3 regions of the Bacillus pacificus genome follow, and region 3 is predicted to be linked to each of the others. Evidence: predicted binding sites of a transcription regulator. Region 3 holds the regulator's gene; each other region holds the start of a gene.
What was found. The regulator CtsR, encoded in region 3, represses protease genes until heat stress. The targets are predictions, from matches to a motif close to ATGGTCAATAAAGGTCAAACA.

Region 1: clpP (ATP-dependent Clp endopeptidase proteolytic subunit ClpP) is a predicted target of CtsR. The motif match lies at 2,070-2,090, and genes of this name have one in related genera.
Region 2: clpP (ATP-dependent Clp endopeptidase proteolytic subunit ClpP) is a predicted target of CtsR. The motif match lies at 3,211-3,231, and genes of this name have one in related genera.

The regions. Positions count from the first base shown of each region.
Region 1 covers NZ_CP086329.1:252,708-258,969, forward strand. Annotated here, with positions in the region: gene LMD38_RS28145 (Ger(x)C family spore germination protein) at 1-492, shown strand, start outside; gene LMD38_RS28150 (recombinase family protein) at 868-1,419, shown strand; gene clpP (ATP-dependent Clp endopeptidase proteolytic subunit ClpP) at 1,442-2,023, opposite strand; gene LMD38_RS28160 (DUF421 domain-containing protein) at 2,265-3,134, opposite strand; gene LMD38_RS28165 (DUF1657 domain-containing protein) at 3,155-3,361, opposite strand; gene spoVAE (stage V sporulation protein AE) at 3,371-3,721, opposite strand; gene spoVAD (stage V sporulation protein AD) at 3,718-4,734, opposite strand; gene spoVAC (stage V sporulation protein AC) at 4,735-5,211, opposite strand; gene LMD38_RS28185 (YhcN/YlaJ family sporulation lipoprotein) at 5,241-5,726, opposite strand; gene LMD38_RS28190 (DUF1657 domain-containing protein) at 5,820-6,026, opposite strand.
Region 2 covers NZ_CP086328.1:259,333-265,594, reverse strand. Annotated here, with positions in the region: gene LMD38_RS01215 (YhcN/YlaJ family sporulation lipoprotein) at 1-60, shown strand, start outside; gene spoVAC (stage V sporulation protein AC) at 90-566, shown strand; gene spoVAD (stage V sporulation protein AD) at 567-1,583, shown strand; gene spoVAE (stage V sporulation protein AE) at 1,580-1,930, shown strand; gene LMD38_RS01195 (DUF1657 domain-containing protein) at 1,940-2,146, shown strand; gene LMD38_RS01190 (DUF421 domain-containing protein) at 2,167-3,036, shown strand; gene clpP (ATP-dependent Clp endopeptidase proteolytic subunit ClpP) at 3,278-3,859, shown strand; gene LMD38_RS01180 (HPr family phosphocarrier protein) at 4,252-4,500, opposite strand; gene whiA (DNA-binding protein WhiA) at 4,524-5,474, opposite strand; gene LMD38_RS01170 (gluconeogenesis factor YvcK family protein) at 5,564-6,262, opposite strand, start outside.
Region 3 covers NZ_CP086328.1:4,997,551-5,003,812, reverse strand. Annotated here, with positions in the region: rRNA gene LMD38_RS25775 (23S ribosomal RNA) at 1-1,299, shown strand, start outside; rRNA gene rrf (5S ribosomal RNA) at 1,349-1,464, shown strand; gene ctsR (transcriptional regulator CtsR) at 1,671-2,132, shown strand; gene LMD38_RS25760 (protein-arginine kinase activator protein McsA) at 2,307-2,855, shown strand; gene LMD38_RS25755 (protein-arginine kinase McsB) at 2,860-3,924, shown strand; gene clpC (ATP-dependent protease ATP-binding subunit ClpC) at 3,947-6,262, shown strand, end outside.

The sequences.
Region 1 (6,262 bases), on a different replicon from region 3:
AAAACCCTGTATATAAAATTATTCACCGATCATAATGCTTTTTTGGGGGATATAACTTTAAATATTCCTGCAGAGGTATTAGAAGAAAAGGGAATAAAACTAGTCGAAAAGCAAAAAGGAGATAAATTTAATATTACAATTCACCCAATAAAGTACCGCGGAAATGTTGAATTATCTCAGGAAGAGTCGGTTAATTTAAATGCATCTATTTTAGTTTCAACTATAGAATTACAGCCTTCTGTTACTCTTAAAAATAAGGAATCAATAAAAAAAATGGAGCTAATAATTGAAGAAGAACTAAACAAAGAATTCGGGGATATTCTTGAGAAGTTTAGAAAATTAAATACTGATCCAATTGGCATTGGAAGAAAAATAAAAAGTATAAGAAAATATTCCAATTTAAATGAAAAAGATTTGAGAGGAAAGTATTCCACATTAAATTTAAAACCAAATATTAAGGTAGAAATAAAACGAACTGGGGCAGTTGATTAGTTCACGAATTACTTGTGAAGAACCTCATTTACTTATGAAAAGCTCACCGAGGTTGATATTAAACTTATCTTCCAATAGTTCAATAATTGTATGTAAAACCATAATTAACTACAATCCTTATTCAACAATCTGGCCCTATTGCGGAACAAAAATAAAAGAGCTCTCTTCAGTCATACTGCGGCTGGTTAGTTTAATAAAATTAGCCCCATAAACGGACATTTATGGGGCTGGTCCTTATTGGAGCAAAACACACTCTATTTACCCTGATCTTTGGTACCAAAACTCATTCCCAAAATCAAAGTAACATTTTTAATAACAAACACCGTTTTTGGTGCTAATATATTCATATAAATAGTTTTTAGTAGGTGATTAATTATGATTTTTGGTTACGCGCGAGTGAGTACGGAGGAACAAAACCTAGATATGCAAGTTGATGCATTAACACAATTCGGGGTTGAGAAGATTTATAAAGAAAAATTAACTGGCACACGAAGAGATAGGCCTCAATTAGAAGACCTTTTAAAAATTTTACGAAGTGGCGATAAAATTGTTGTATATAAACTTGACCGTATTTCACGTTCCACAAAACATTTGATAGAACTGAGCGAATTATTTAACGATATGGGTGTACATTTTGTATCAATTACTGACAGTATTGACACTTCAACCGCAATGGGAAAGTTTTTCTTTCGTACAATGGCAAGCATCGCTGAACTAGAAAGAGATATTATTAGTGAACGAACAAAGTCTGGTCTTCAAGCAGCAAGATCAAGAGGAAAGAAAGGTGGGAGACCTACTAAGAAAGAAGATAAAGTGGAAATGGCTGTTAAGATGTATAAGAGTAAAGACTATACAATTAAGCAAATTACAGTGGCGACTGGTATCAGTAAGACCACGCTGTATAGGTATTTAGACAAGGCGCTATAGGGTTGCCTCAGTAATTTAGTTATTAACGATTTGTAAAGATCTTATCGATTAAACCGTATTCTAAAGCTTTTTCTGCTGTCATGAAGTTGTCGCGGTCTGTGTCGCGTTGTAGCACTTCAAGTGGTTGACCAGTGCGGTCAGCAAGAATTTGGTTTAGTTTTTCACGTAAGAATAGGATACGTTTAGCAGCGATTTCGATTTCAGTCGCTTGACCTTGTGCCCCGCCAAGTGGTTGGTGAATCATTACTTCACTGTTTGGAAGTGCATAACGTTTTCCTTTTTCACCTGCTGCAAGTAAGAATGCACCCATAGATGCAGCCATACCGATACAGATTGTTGATACTTGCGGTTTAATAAACTGCATTGTATCGTAAATTGCCATACCTGCTGTGATAGAACCACCAGGGCTGTTGATGTAGATGTGAATATCTTTTTCTGGATCTTGAGATTCCAAGAATAAAAGCTGGGAAACGATTGAGTTAGCTACGTTGTCATCAATTGCGCTACCAAGCATAATGATGCGGTCTTTTAATAGTCGAGAGTAAATATCGTAAGCGCGTTCTCCACGATTTGTTTGTTCAATTACTGTAGGAATTAAATTCATCTGTTATTTCCTCCTTATAAAGCTTTCTTAGTCTTATAATACAATTATGGTCAATAAAGGTCAAACGAAACCACTTTAAATCAAAAAAATATGTAGTTGTACCATGAAATATTCGCTATGTTTTTGAAATTCCCTGCTTATGTATCTTCAACATCATAACCGAATTACATAAATTTAAACGTTATAAAAACTGTAGAAAAAAAGAAAAGAACGCCTTTTGACTGAAGCGTTCTTTCGATATCTATTCTTTTAAAAGATAGGTTACTTTATTTAAAATCTTTTCGATTTGTTTCGCGTTTTTACTATACATTTCGCTCGCTGATTTCGACTTTGTTTCTAAGGAAAATAGTTCAAGATCAGCATGACATTTTTTTAATGATGCTAATAATAAAGGTTTGTTTTGAGGAGAAGGCATTTGTAGTTTGTCATTATAAATGTCGATAGTCAGTTGTCCGTATGAATCAACTTGACCGAGAAAGACATTTTCGATAACAACACCGAGCTTTTCTAGTTCAGCATGTAGCCAAGCGCGGTTATGTCCACTTGCGGATAGCGGTTCATCTAAGACATTGCCATCCATAATAACAGTTTGTGGTTCTTTTTCGTTTGCTACTTTTAAACCGATGTCTTTTGCTGTGAGTGGTTGGCGATCTTTCTTTAATAATACATTTAATTCTCCGCTCGGTTCTAGTACAGCAAATTCAACATCAGCTACGCTGAAGGCATCTTTTCCACGAAGAAGTTCCAGTAATTCGTCACTTGTATATTTTTCTTTCTTTAAGTTGTCTTCGAGTATCTTTCCATCTTTTATTAATACGGTAGATTTCCCTTCAAAGAAGTCCCGAGCTGTTTTGTTCTTTAAAGAAAGGATTCCTGTTAAAAAAGGTACCACAGCGAAAATGAGTATCGCAAAGACGCCGTGAAAAAATTTTGAATCGAGCCCTGTAGATACTTGGGCAGCGATGTCACCGATTGTCATTCCGGCTATGTATTCAAAAAAGGAGAGCTGAGAGATTTGTCTTTTCCCTAACCATTTCGTAATAGCGAATAAAATAATTAATATGAATACAGAGCGAAGAATGACAAGTGTCCATTCCGGCAGGTGAGACATAGTCATTTCCTCCAGTCTACTTAAAACCCTTTATATTGAGGTTCTTCACGTTCTAATACTGAAACTCTATTTTGTAAATCCGCGATGATGCTCTCCATTTCTAACATACATTCATGAAATACACGTTTTGATTTTGCGTCCTGTGAATGTAGTGAAAGGGAGCTCAAACTTGCTTGAGCGCCCCTTACACTAGCAAGGCAGGTTTTGACGCTAGCGATAACTGTCATACGAACACCTTATCCTTTCGGTTTGAATAGCAATGCTCCGATGAAGCCGAAAATAATAGCTGCGGATACACCGGCGCTTGTTACTTTAAACATGCCGGTAATAACGCCAACGATGCCATGTTTTGCAGCTTCTTCCATTGCACCGTGAACGAGGGCATTACCAAAGCTTGTAATAGGTACAGTTGCCCCAGCTCCAGCGAAATCAATTAATGGTTCATACAAATTGAATCCATCTAATATAGCTCCAGCAACAACGAGTGTTGCCATTGTATGAGCTGGTGTTAGCTTTCCAACATCAAACATAAGTTGGCCGATTACACATATAAGTCCGCCAATGACGAAAGCCCAGAAAAAAATCATTGCGTTGCACCTCCAAATTCAATCGAAACGGCATGAGCGATACACGGAATCGTTTCTTCTTGTTGGAATGTAAGTGGAGATAGTAAAGCGCCTGTCGCAACGACAAGTATTTTATTAAACTCTCCTCTTTTCATTCGGTTTAATAAGTGACCGTATACGACCGTTGCGGAACACCCTGGTCCACTAGCGCCAGCGATGACAGGTTGCCCTTCTCTATAAATGAGCAGCCCGCAATCTTGAAACTGTTCGCTCGTTACTTTCGTTCCGTGTTTATGTAATAAGTCATAAGCAATTTCGCGTCCTACATGTCCGAGGTCACCCGTTACGATTAAATCGTAGTAAGAGGCATCAATTTGTCGTTCGCGTAAATGGGCTTCAATTGTATCAACGGCAGCTGGAGCCATTGCACCTCCCATATTAAATGGATCTGTTAATCCCATATCAACCACTCGTCCGATTGTGGCAGATGTTACCCTAGGACCGTGTCCAGTATCGCTTAAAATAGCAGCTCCTGCTCCGGTTACTGTCCACTGCGCGGTAGGTGGTTTTTGCCCACCATATTCGGTAGGATAGCGGAACTGTTTTTCTACAGCTGTATTATGACTGGATGCACCAGTTAATAAATATTTTGCGCCTTTTGCATTTACGATACTTGCTCCAAGTGCTAAACCTTCCATAGAAGTAGAACAAGCGCCGAATAGTCCGAGATAAGGAGTGCCCAGTGTACGGCAAGCAAAGCTTGTAGGGGTAATTTGATTAATTAAATCGCCTGCGAGTACAAATTGAATATCGTCTTTACGAAGTTTTGCCTTTTCAGTAGCGCGGCTACAAGCTTCTTCGAACAAAATTTTATGTGCTTTTTCATAGGAATCTTGTCCGAGCCATAAATCTTCATGGAGGGTATCGAAGTCTTCTGGAATTTTGCCTTTAGCTTCAAACGGCCCGCCAACGACTCCCGTCGAAATAATAACTGGTTTGTTTTCAAATACCCACGTTCGGTGTCCTTGTAACATTTATAGCCCTCCCCATTGAACGAGAATCGTTTTAATAAGTGCGATGACGAAAGCGGAAAATACACCAAATAAAATAACAGAACCAGCTAATTTAAACATGTTACCACCAACGCCGAGTACAAAACCTTCTGTGCGGTGTTCGATACATGCGGCAATAACGGAGTTACCAAATCCAGTGACAGGTACAGCTGTGCCTGCTCCGGCAAATTGACCAAACCGATCGTATATACCAAATCCAGTTAATAACATGGAGATGAAAATAAGAGTTGCGACTGTTGGATTCCCTGCTGAGCGTTCAGTGAAATCGAAATACGTAATATAAAAAGTAGAAATGAGTTGCCCAATTAGGCAAATGAAACCACCAACGAAAAAGGCTTTTATACAGTTTTTTAAGACAGGACGCTTCGGTTCGCGTTCTTGCTCGAATTTTTTATATTCCTGTTGCACAGGGGTTAAGTTTTTATCTTTACTAGACATTGCAAACCTTCCTTTTCTTTTAAAAAGCGTTAAGTGTTAGACTCCATTTTTTTACCAATGAATTTTAATTGTTTATTAATTTCATCTTTAGATACTTTCTTTTCCTTAATTTTTCTTTCAAGCTTTTCAAGTAACATAAAGATTTTTTTATCTGTACTTACACGAACATCGAAAGTGGGGTGCTCATCACTTAGCTGCTTTTGGAGCTTCTTACGGAGAGGTTTTAATCCAAATCTTTCGTGATGCTCAGGTGTAACTGCTATGTAGAGATCTAAATTTGAATTTACTGCTGTACTTTTTATAATTTCATCCATAGTGAGAGCTCTTTTCTTGGCTCCTTGTGATATAGATTGATTAAAGGATTCCATACTCGTTTTTGTTAACTTTGGACCTTTCTCTTTCTCCGTTCGTTTTGCTTCTTCTTTCACTTTTTTATCTAAAGGACTATTATCACATCCGGTAAAAGAGCTAAATAGAAGGGCAAATAATACGGTTATGAGTCCGAGTTTTTGCATATTTATCATTCCATTTCTATTGCAATATGTAATGTGATAGAAAAAGGATGACTGCATATCATCCTTTTTCTATTTCACAGCAAGACTGATTCGTTATTGCTGTGAGTATTGTGGTTCTTCTTGTTTGACTTCTTCAACGCGTGGGTTTAAAGAATCGATAATCGTTTGTGTTTGCTGTGCAGCTGTTTGGAAAAGTTGCTTAGCTTGTTGGTTATCCGTATCAAGAGCGAATCCCTCTAAGCTAGCTTGTGCACTTTTTAATCCAGAAACAGTTTGTTTTAATTTCGTAATTACAGTCATTGAATGAAGCCCCCTTTGGAATATCAATTCAAAGATTATAATTTGTGAGTTGGGGTGAATTTATGATTGGAAAATTTAGGGGGGTGCTTTGTTAATATACTCATAACTAAGCGTCATAAAGGATTACGGGGATATTTTTATTGATTTAGATGGATTTTATTGCTATTATTATGAGAAGAAAATGAAGTGTTTTCTATTATCATGCGCCCATAGCTCAGTCGGATAGAGCGGTGGTT
Region 2 (6,262 bases), 510 kb from region 3:
AAAGATGAAATCAAAAAACAGTTAAAACTTATCGGATCAGAAATGGAATCTAACACTTAACGCTTTCGAATAGAAAAGGAAGGATTTAAATGTCTAGTAAAGATAAAAACTTAACCCCTGTACAACAGGAATATAAAAAATTCGAGCAAGAACGCGAACCGAAGCGTCCTGTCTTAAAAAACTGTATAAAAGCCTTTTTCGTTGGTGGTTTCATTTGCCTAATTGGGCAACTCATTTCTACTTTTTATATTACGTATTTCGATTTCACTGAACGCTCAGCAGGGAATCCAACAGTAGCAACTCTTATTTTCATCTCGATGTTACTAACTGGATTCGGTGTATATGATCGTCTCGGTCAATTTGCAGGTGCTGGAACAGCTGTACCTGTCACTGGATTTGGTAACTCTGTTATCGCAGCATGCATCGAACACCGAACAGAGGGATTTGTCCTTGGTGTTGGAGCTAACATGTTTAAATTAGCCGGCTCCGTTATTTTATTTGGTGTATTTTCAGCTTTCGTCATCGCACTTATTAAAACGATTCTCGTTCAATGGGGAGGGCTATAAATGTTACAAGGACACCGAACGTGGGTATTTGAAAACAAACCAGTTATTATTTCGACAGGCGTCGTCGGCGGGCCGTTTGAAGCAAAAGGAAAAATCCCCGAAGACTTCGATATCCTTCATGAAGATTTATGGCTCGGACAAGATTCCTATGAAAAAGCACATAAAATTTTGTTCGAAGAAGCTTGTAGCCGCGCCACTGAAAAAGCAGAACTTCGTAAAGATGATATCCAATTTGTACTCGCAGGAGATTTAATTAATCAAATTACCCCTACAAGCTTTGCTTGCCGTACACTGGGCACTCCTTATCTCGGACTATTCGGCGCTTGTTCTACTTCTATGGAAGGTTTAGCACTTGGGGCGAGTATCGTAAATGCAAAAGGCGCAAAATATTTATTAACCGGGGCATCAAGCCATAACACCGCTGTAGAAAAACAGTTCCGCTACCCTACCGAATATGGTGGACAAAAGCCACCTACCGCACAGTGGACAGTAACTGGAGCAGGAGCCGCTATTTTAAGCGATACTGGACATGGTCCTAGGATAACATCCGCAACAATCGGAAAAGTGGTTGATATGGGATTAACAGATCCGTTTAATATGGGAGGCGCAATGGCTCCAGCCGCCGTCGATACAATTGAAGCTCACTTACGCGAACGTCAAATTGACGCCTCTTACTACGATTTAATCGTAACCGGTGACCTCGGGCATGTAGGACGTGAAATTGCTTATGACTTACTACATAAACACGGAACGAAAGTAACGAGCGAACAGTTTCAAGATTGCGGGCTACTCATTTATAGAGAAGGGCAACCTGTCATAGCTGGGGCTAGCGGACCAGGATGTTCCGCAACAGTCGTGTACGGTCATTTATTAAACCGAATGAAAAGAGGAGAGTTCAAAAAAATACTTGTCGTTGCGACAGGCGCTTTACTATCTCCACTTACATTCCAACAAGAAGAAACGATTCCGTGCATCGCTCACGCCGTTTCAATTGAATTCGGAGGTGCAACGCAATGATTTTTTTCTGGGCTTTCGTCATTGGCGGACTCATATGTGTAATCGGCCAACTTATGTTTGATGTCGGCAAGCTAACACCCGCTCATACAATGGCAACACTCGTTGTTGCTGGAGCTATATTAGATGGATTCAATTTGTATGAACCATTAATTGACTTCGCTGGAGCTGGGGCAACCGTACCTATTACAAGCTTTGGTAATGCCCTCGTTCACGGCGCAATGGAAGAAGCCGCAAAACATGGCATCGTTGGCGTTATTACCGGCATGTTTAAAGTAACAAGCGCCGGTGTATCCGCAGCTATCATTTTCGGCTTCATCGGAGCATTGCTATTCAAACCGAAAGGATAAGGTGTTCGTATGACAGTTATCGCTAGCGTCAAAACCTGCCTTGCTAGTGTAAGGGGCGCTCAAGCAAGTTTAAGCTCCCTTTCACTACATTCACAGGACGCAGAATCAAAACGTGTATTTCATGAATGTATGTTAGAAATGGACAGCATCATCGCTGATTTACAAAATAGAGTTTCAGTATTAGAACGTGAAGAACCTCAATATAAAGGGTTTTAAGTAGACTGGAGGAAATGACTATGTCTCACCTGCCGGAATGGACACTTGTCATTCTTCGCTCTGTATTCATATTAATTATTTTATTCGCTATTACGAAATGGTTAGGGAAAAGACAAATCTCTCAGCTCTCCTTTTTTGAATACATAGCCGGAATGACAATCGGTGACATCGCTGCCCAAGTATCTACAGGGCTCGATTCAAAATTTTTTCACGGCGTCTTTGCGATACTCATTTTCGCTGTGGTACCTTTTTTAACAGGAATCCTTTCTTTAAAGAACAAAACAGCTCGGGACTTCTTTGAAGGGAAATCTACTGTATTAATAAAAGATGGAAAGATACTCGAAGATAATTTAAAGAAAGAAAAATATACAAGTGACGAATTACTGGAACTTCTCCGTGGAAAAGATGCTTTCAGCGTAGCTGATGTTGAATTTGCTGTATTAGAACCGAGCGGAGAATTAAATGTATTATTAAAGAAAGATCGCCAACCACTCACAGCAAAAGACATCGGTTTAAAAGTGCCGAACGAAAAAGAACCACAAACTGTTATTATGGATGGCAATGTCTTAGATGAACCGCTATCCGCAAGTGGACATAACCGCGCTTGGCTACATGCTGAACTAGAAAAGCTCGGTGTTGTTATCGAAAATGTCTTTCTCGGTCAAGTTGATTCATACGGACAACTGACTATCGACATTTATAATGACAAACTACAAATGCCTTCTCCTCAAAACAAACCTTTATTATTAGCATCATTAAAAAAATGTCATGCTGATCTCGAACTATTTTCCCTAGAAACAAAGTCGAAATCAGCGAGCGAAATGTATAGTAAAAACGCGAAACAAATCGAAAAGATTTTAAATAAAGTAACCTATCTTTTAAAAGAATAGATATCGCAAGAACGCTTCAGTCAAAAGGCGTTCTTTTCTTTTTTTCTACAGTTTTTATAACGTTTAAATTTATGTAATTCGGTTATGATGTTGAAGATACATAAGCAGGGAATTTCAAAAACATAGCGAATATTTCATGGTACAACTACATATTTTTTTGATTTAAAGTGGTTTCGTTTGACCTTTATTGACCATAATTGTATTATAAGACTAAGAAAGCTTTATAAGGAGGAAATAACAGATGAATTTAATTCCTACAGTAATTGAACAAACAAATCGTGGAGAACGCGCTTACGATATTTACTCTCGACTATTAAAAGACCGCATCATTATGCTTGGTAGCGCAATTGATGACAACGTAGCTAACTCAATCGTTTCCCAGCTTTTATTCTTGGAATCTCAAGATCCAGAAAAAGATATTCACATCTACATCAACAGCCCTGGTGGTTCTATCACAGCAGGTATGGCAATTTACGATACAATGCAGTTTATTAAACCGCAAGTATCAACAATCTGTATCGGTATGGCTGCATCTATGGGTGCATTCTTACTTGCAGCAGGTGAAAAAGGAAAACGTTATGCACTTCCAAACAGTGAAGTAATGATTCACCAACCACTTGGTGGAGCACAAGGTCAAGCGACTGAAATCGAAATCGCTGCTAAACGTATCCTATTCTTACGTGAAAAACTAAACCAAATTCTTGCTGACCGCACAGGTCAACCACTTGAAGTACTACAACGCGACACAGACCGCGACAACTTCATGACAGCAGAAAAAGCTTTAGAATACGGTTTAATCGATAAGATCTTTACAAATCGTTAATAACTAAAAGCGGAAGCGGCTCGTTCAGAATCGCAGGGTGTTGGAGCTTTTACATCCGAGGCGTTTTTTGCCTCGAATGTAAAAGCGAAACAACCGGAGATTCTAGCCGCTGGAGCTGGATAGATTAAAAGCAGAAGCGCCCTATAACAGGGCGCTTTTTTTATATGCTGTTCTCCGCCCACATACCCCACCTAGTATCAACCGAAATATATCGGCGATTTTTCAAATATATCGACCGTAACTCCAATTATATCGGCGATTATTTTAATATATCGACGTTTCGACACAACTTATCGACTTACCGACAATTCTCGACAAGTACGCACACCCCACATACCCCCACCAACAAGCCCCAAACAACAAAAAAGCTATCGCACATGCGCGATAGCTTCTTATTGTACATATGCAGCTAACGCCTCTAAAGCCTCTTCTGCATCTGAACCTTCTGTTGTAATTGTTATCATGCTACCAGTTCCAATTGCTAAGCTCATAATCCCCATTATGCTCTTTGCATTTACTGTCTTTCCATCTTTCTCGATGAAGATATCTGCATGAAAGCGATTGGCCTCTTGTACAAACAACGCAGCCGGACGTGCTTGTAAACCGTTTTTTAATGAAACCTGAACTCTTTTTTGAACCACAGCTCCATTTCCCCTTTAACCTCTTATTTTTTTGCTACCGTTTCCCCCGCGCGTAATTTCTCTGCAATATCATCGATTTTACGCAAACGATGATTAATACCCGATTTACTAATTTTCCCCCCGGATACCATCTCACCTAACTCTTTCAATGTTACATCTTGATAATCTCTTCGTAGTTGCGCAATTTCTCGTAGTTTATCCGGCAATATATCAAGACCAACCGTCTCATCAATATAACGGATATTTTCAATCTGCCTTAGCGCTGCACCAATTGTTTTATTTAAATTAGCTGTTTCGCAGTTCACTAAGCGATTTACAGAATTACGCATATCACGTACGATTCGAATGTCTTCAAATCTTAAAAGTGCATTATGAGCACCTATAATATTTAAAAACTCTGTAATCTTTTCTGCTTCTTTCAAATACGTAATGTACCCTTTTCTTCTTTCCAACGTCTTACTATTTAAATCAAATCCGTTCATCAGTTCACATATAGCATCATTATGTTCCTTATATAACGAAAAGATCTCTAAATGATAAGATGATGTTTCTGGGTTATTTACTGAACCACCTGCTAAAAATGCACCGCGTAAATACGATCGTTTACAACATTTCTTCTCAATTAATTCTTGTGATATATTTCGAATAAATGAAAAGTCGTCTCGAACGATATGAAGATCAGCTAATATTTCGCGCGACTTCTCAACAAGCCTTACGATATATACATTGTTTTTCTTCAATCGCATTTTTTTACGAACAAGTAATTCTACCGTCACGTCATATCCTTTTTTCAAAAGCGTATAAATTCTTCTTGCAATTGCCGCATTTTCCGTTTGAATATCGATTGATAGACGACGATTTGAAAAAGAAAGCGATCCGTTCATGCGAAGTAACGCTGATAATTCTGCTTTCTCACAGCATTCCTTCATCTCCAGATTCGTCAATTCTTTCTTTGTTTCTGATGCAAATGACACAGTCAACACCTCCTTATACGATTATTGTGGAACAAAAATCTTGTCCTATATGAAATGAGGAGCGTTACCTCAAACGAGGCAACGCACATCTACAACAGTGAATATAAAATAGAAGCTAATTTTAATGTATCGTGTCTTACAACACGGTCATCATACTTCGCTAATTGATCTTGAATCACATTAATATTATTTTCAGTAAAACGCTCTTCATCTACTACAACTGGCGCCGACATTTCTTCCTCATATAACTGACGTAATTCACAAGGAATATCACGGTTATTTACAATTGCAGTATCGATAAATGGTTCACCTAAATGATCATGTAACGCCTGCACATGGTCAAACGCAGTATATCCCATCGTTTCACCAGCTTGCGTCATAACATTACACACATATACCTTCTTCGCTTTTGCAGCAAGAACAGCGTCCCCAATTTTGTTAACAACTAAATTCGGTAATATACTCGTATACAAACTTCCTGGACCGAAAACAAGTAAATCAGCTCGTTTAATTTCAGTCAACGTTTCATGTAACGGTTCTACATCTTCTGGAGTTAAAAAGACACGGTTAATCTTCTTTCCGAAATAAGGAATCTTTGACTCACCTGTTACAATTTCTCCATCTTCTAGTTCCGCATGCAGTACTGCACTTTGATTCGCTGCTGGTAATACACGTCCTCTAACATTTAAAACTTTACTCGTTTCTGTAATAGCGTGGAAGAAGTCTCCTGTAATCGAGGTCATACCTGCCAATAATAAATTTCCTAACGCATGACCTTTCAGCCCATC
Region 3 (6,262 bases):
AAAGCTTCTAGCGAGATAAAGGTGCCTGTACCGCAAACCGACACAGGTAGGCGAGGAGAGAATCCTAAGGTGTGCGAGAGAACTCTGGTTAAGGAACTCGGCAAAATGACCCCGTAACTTCGGGAGAAGGGGTGCTTTCTTAACGGAAAGCCGCAGTGAATAGGCCCAAGCGACTGTTTAGCAAAAACACAGCTCTCTGCGAAGCCGTAAGGCGAAGTATAGGGGGTGACACCTGCCCGGTGCTGGAAGGTTAAGGAGAGGGGTTAGCGTAAGCGAAGCTCTGAACTGAAGCCCCAGTAAACGGCGGCCGTAACTATAACGGTCCTAAGGTAGCGAAATTCCTTGTCGGGTAAGTTCCGACCCGCACGAAAGGTGTAACGATTTGGGCACTGTCTCAACCAGAGACTCGGTGAAATTATAGTACCTGTGAAGATGCAGGTTACCCGCGACAGGACGGAAAGACCCCGTGGAGCTTTACTGTAGCCTGATATTGAATTTTGGTACAGTTTGTACAGGATAGGCGGGAGCCTTTGAAACCGGAGCGCTAGCTTCGGTGGAGGCGCTGGTGGGATACCGCCCTGACTGTATTGAAATTCTAACCTACGGGTCTTATCGACCCGGGAGACAGTGTCAGGTGGGCAGTTTGACTGGGGCGGTCGCCTCCTAAAGTGTAACGGAGGCGCCCAAAGGTTCCCTCAGAATGGTTGGAAATCATTCGTAGAGTGCAAAGGCATAAGGGAGCTTGACTGCGAGACCTACAAGTCGAGCAGGGACGAAAGTCGGGCTTAGTGATCCGGTGGTTCCGCATGGAAGGGCCATCGCTCAACGGATAAAAGCTACCCCGGGGATAACAGGCTTATCTCCCCCAAGAGTCCACATCGACGGGGAGGTTTGGCACCTCGATGTCGGCTCATCGCATCCTGGGGCTGTAGTCGGTCCCAAGGGTTGGGCTGTTCGCCCATTAAAGCGGTACGCGAGCTGGGTTCAGAACGTCGTGAGACAGTTCGGTCCCTATCCGTCGTGGGCGTAGGAAATTTGAGAGGAGCTGTCCTTAGTACGAGAGGACCGGGATGGACGCACCGCTGGTGTACCAGTTGTTCTGCCAAGGGCATAGCTGGGTAGCTATGTGCGGAAGGGATAAGTGCTGAAAGCATCTAAGCATGAAGCCCCCCTCAAGATGAGATTTCCCATAGCGTAAGCTAGTAAGATCCCTGAAAGATGATCAGGTTGATAGGTTCGAGGTGGAAGCATGGTGACATGTGGAGCTGACGAATACTAATAGATCGAGGACTTAACCATATAATATGTAGCAAATGTTATCTAGTTTTGAAGGAATATGCCTTCATAGTTTGGTGATGATGGCAGAGAGGTCACACCCGTTCCCATACCGAACACGGAAGTTAAGCTCTCTAGCGCCGATGGTAGTTGGGACCTTGTCCCTGTGAGAGTAGGACGTCGCCAAGCAACTAAACACGAGTCAAATGACTCGTGTTTTTTCGTGTTTTCTTTTATAATCCATAGTAATTAAAAATGTATTTAAATAATTATTATTTTGATTAAATTCAGGAAAATGTGGCTAGGATAGTAAATAAGCAAAAGAGTTGCAAATTTTATTAATACGTATATAATTAAAGTCAAAGATAGTCAAAGTCAATAAAGGTGGCGGATAAATGAGAAATATATCTGATATCATTGAGCAATATCTAAAGCAAGTTATTGACTTAAGTAATAATAATGTGATTGAAATCAAAAGAAATGAGATTGCGGATCGATTCGAGTGCGTACCATCTCAAATCAATTATGTAATCAATACCCGTTTTACGTTAGAAAGAGGATTTGTAGTAGAAAGTAAACGTGGTGGAGGAGGTTACATTCGCATTATAAAAGTCAAACTGCATGATGATATAGACATTATTGATCAAATGCTTCATATGATTGATCATAGCGTTGCGCAAGGAAATGCAGAGAGTATGATTATACGTTTAATAGAAGAGGGAATCATAACGAATCGTGAAGCTAAACTTATGTTAAGCGTACTAGATCGTTCTGTATTATCAATGGATGTTCCTTCTCGAGATGAACTTAGGGCTCGAATATTATGCGCAATGTTAAGAACACTGAAATATAAATAAATACAGCTTTTGTAAAAGAATAATAACTAAGAGATAAAGCAGTTAAATATTGTAGAAGTTTTGAAAAAAACAACACGCACTTTTATGTAAACGAATAAAGGAAAGTGAACAGTCTAGTAATGTATGAAAAGTACTATGAGATAGATCGTTCCTGTTGTAAAGGTGGGGATAGTGATGACTTGTCAAAACTGTAATATAAGACCAGCAACTTTACATTATACAAAAGTAATTAACGAAAAGAAGGCGGAAGTTCATCTTTGTGAGCAATGTGCAGAACAAAGTGGCTATACGTCTTTCTTTCAATCATCGCAGTCTAACTTTTCATTCCATGATTTATTTGCTGGGTTATTACACGGTGAATCAACAATGTTTGAAGAAGGAAAAAGCGGATTTTCGAACACAAATATATTAAGATGTCCAGATTGTAAAATGACATATGAGCAACTTACAAAGGTAGGACGCTTTGGATGTGCTTCTTGTTACGATACATTTAAGGAACATTTAAAGCCGTTATTAAAACGTCTTCACGGCGGGCATACAGATCATTGCGGAAAAATTCCGGAGCGTATAGAAGGAAATATTCACTTAAAGAAAGAATTAGATGAACTAAAACTCATTCTGAAACAATACGTACAGAAAGAGGAATTTGAGAAAGCTGCTGAAGTAAGGGATAAAATTAGAAACCTTGAAAATCAGCTTAGTGAGCATAGAGAGGGGGAATAGTTCTATGTCACTGGACAAAATTATGAATGAAGCGATTAGTCCATGGATGAAGGGGGATGGCCCTGATTCTGATATTGTTTTAAGTAGTCGAATTCGTTTGGCTCGTAATTTTAAAAAATATCAATTCTCTACTATGCAAAATGAAGAAGAAGCTAAACTGATTCAAGAATTATTTAAAAAGGAATTTATAAATAAAACGGTAGAACCTTTTGGAGAGTTTGAGCTATTACAAATGAATGAATTGACGCCTCTTCAAAGGAGAGTATTAGTTGAAAAGCATTTAATTAGTCCCAACCTTGCAGGAACAGAATATGGAGCATGTCTATTGTCAGAAAGCGAACATATTAGTGTTATGCTGAATGAAGAAGACCATATTCGGATTCAGTGCTTATTTTCAGGATTGCAGTTATCAGAGGCTCTTCAAAGTGCCAATCAAATAGATAATTGGATTGAGAAAGAGGTTGAATATGCTTTTGATGAATCACTTGGATATATTACAAGCTGCCCTACTAATGTTGGTACAGGATTGAGGGCTTCCGTAATGATTCATTTACCGGGACTCGTTTTAACGAAAAGAATTAGCCGTATTATACAAGTAATTCAAAAATTAGGGTTAGTAGTAAGAGGAATATACGGTGAAGGTAGCGAAGCGTTAGGTAATATATTTCAAGTGTCAAACCAAATGACGCTAGGAAAATCTGAAGAAGATATTATTGCAGATTTAAAGAGTGTCATTCAACAAATCATACAGCAAGAAAAGATGGCTAGAGAATTAATTGTACAAAATTCAAGTATTGAGCTTGAAGATAAAGTTTATCGCTCTTATGGCATACTAGCCAACAGTCGTTTAATTCAATCTGCGGAAGCAGCCAATTGCTTATCAGATTTACGACTTGGTATTGATTTAGGATATATAAAAGGTATATCGAGAAATATTTTGACTGAGCTAATGGTCCTTACACAACCAGGCATTTTACAACAATATGCAGGAGGACCTTTAGGACCAGAAGAAAGAGATTATCGAAGAGCAACCTTAATCCGTGAGCGATTACGTATTGAAAAAAACTAAGCGCAAGTAGGAGGCGATTTCTATGATGTTTGGAAGATTTACAGAAAGAGCACAGAAAGTATTAGCTTTATCTCAAGAGGAAGCGATTCGTATTGGGCATAACAATATTGGAACAGAACATATTTTACTTGGGCTTGTACGCGAAGGTGAAGGAATTGCAGCAAAAGCGTTGATTGCTCTTGGATTAAGCCCGGAGAAAGTTCAAAAAGAGGTAGAAGCGTTAATTGGGCGCGGAACAGAAGCTTCTCAAACTGTACATTATACACCGCGTGCTAAAAAGGTTATTGAGTTGTCTATGGATGAAGCTCGCAAATTAGGCCATTCTTATGTTGGAACAGAACATATCTTACTTGGTTTAATCCGCGAAGGTGAAGGGGTAGCAGCACGTGTTTTAAATAATTTAGGTGTTAGCTTAAATAAGGCAAGACAACAAGTATTGCAACTTCTTGGAAGTAATGAAGCAAGTTCAGGTCATCAAGGTGGTTCTTCAACAAATGCAAATACACCAACACTTGATAGCTTAGCACGTGATTTAACAGTTGTTGCACGTGAAAATCGTTTAGATCCTGTTATTGGACGTGGTAAAGAAATTCAACGTGTAATTGAAGTTTTAAGTCGTAGAACAAAAAACAACCCTGTATTAATTGGGGAGCCTGGTGTAGGTAAAACGGCAATTGCAGAAGGATTAGCACAACAAATTGTAAATAATGAAGTTCCTGAAACTTTAAGAGATAAGCGTGTTATGACACTAGATATGGGTACGGTGGTAGCCGGAACGAAATACCGTGGTGAATTTGAAGACCGTTTGAAGAAAGTAATGGATGAAATCCGCCAAGCAGGAAATATCATTCTATTTATTGATGAACTTCATACATTAATTGGTGCAGGTGGCGCAGAAGGTGCTATTGACGCATCGAATATTTTAAAACCATCTTTAGCTCGTGGTGAATTACAATGTATTGGGGCGACAACGTTAGATGAATACCGCAAATATATTGAAAAAGACGCAGCTTTAGAGAGACGTTTCCAACCAATTCACGTTGATGAGCCAAGTTTAGATGAATCAACTCAAATTTTGAAAGGTTTACGCGATCGTTATGAGGCACATCACCGCGTATCTATTACGGATGATGCAATTGATGCAGCTGTAAAGCTTTCAGATCGTTATATTACAGATCGTTTCTTACCAGATAAAGCAATTGATTTAATTGATGAAGCTGCTTCAAAGGTTCGCTTACGCTCTTATACAACACCACCAAATCTAAAAGAGCTTGAAGTGAAGCTTGAGGAAATTAGAAAAGAGAAAGATGCAGCTGTACAAAGTCAAGAATTTGAAAAAGCTGCTTCGCTACGTGATATGGAACAACGCTTACGTGAGAAGTTAGAAGATACGAAGCGTCAATGGAAAGAGCAACAAGGAAAAGAAAACTCAGAAGTGACAGTAGAAGATATTGCAAATGTCGTTTCTACGTGGACTCGTATCCCGGTTTCTAAACTTGCACAAACAGAGACTGATAAATTATTAAACTTAGAATCGATTCTTCACGATCGTGTTATTGGTCAAGATGAAGCGGTAGTAGCTGTAGCGAAAGCTGTTCGTCGTGCTAGAGCAGGCTTGAAAGATCCGAAACGTCCGATTGGTTCATTTATTTTCTTAGGACCAACAGGTGTAGGTAAAACGGAGCTAGCAAGAGCGTTGGCAGAATCTATGTTCGGTGATGAGGATGCAATGATTCGCATCGATATGTCTGAGTACATGGAGAAGCATTCTACTTCTCGTTTAGTTGGATCTCCTCCAGGATATGTTGGATATGAAGAAGGTGGACAATTAACAGAAAAGGTTCGCCGTAAGCCATATTCAGTTGTCTTATTAGATGAAGTAGAGAAAGCTCATCCTGATGTGTTTAACATTTTACTACAAGTATTAGAAGATGGTCGCTTAACAGATTCTAAAGGGCGTACAGTTGATTTCCGTAATACAATTGTTATTATGACATCTAACGTTGGTGCAGAAGCATTAAAACGTAATAAGCATCTTGGATTTAACGTACAAGATGAGAGCCGCGATTATTCAGATATGAAAGGTAAAGTAATGGATGAACTGAAAAAGGCATTCCGTCCAGAATTCTTAAACCGTATTGATGAAATTATCGTGTTCCATATGCTTGAGAAAAAACATATTCAAGAGATTGTAACACTTATGGTAAATCAGTTAGTAAATCGCTTAAAAGAGCAAGAAATTGAATTGCATTTAACAGAAGGAGCGATTTCGGCTATTGCTGATAAAGGGTTTGACCGAGAGTACGGTGCTCGTCCGCTTCGTAGAGCAATTCAGAAA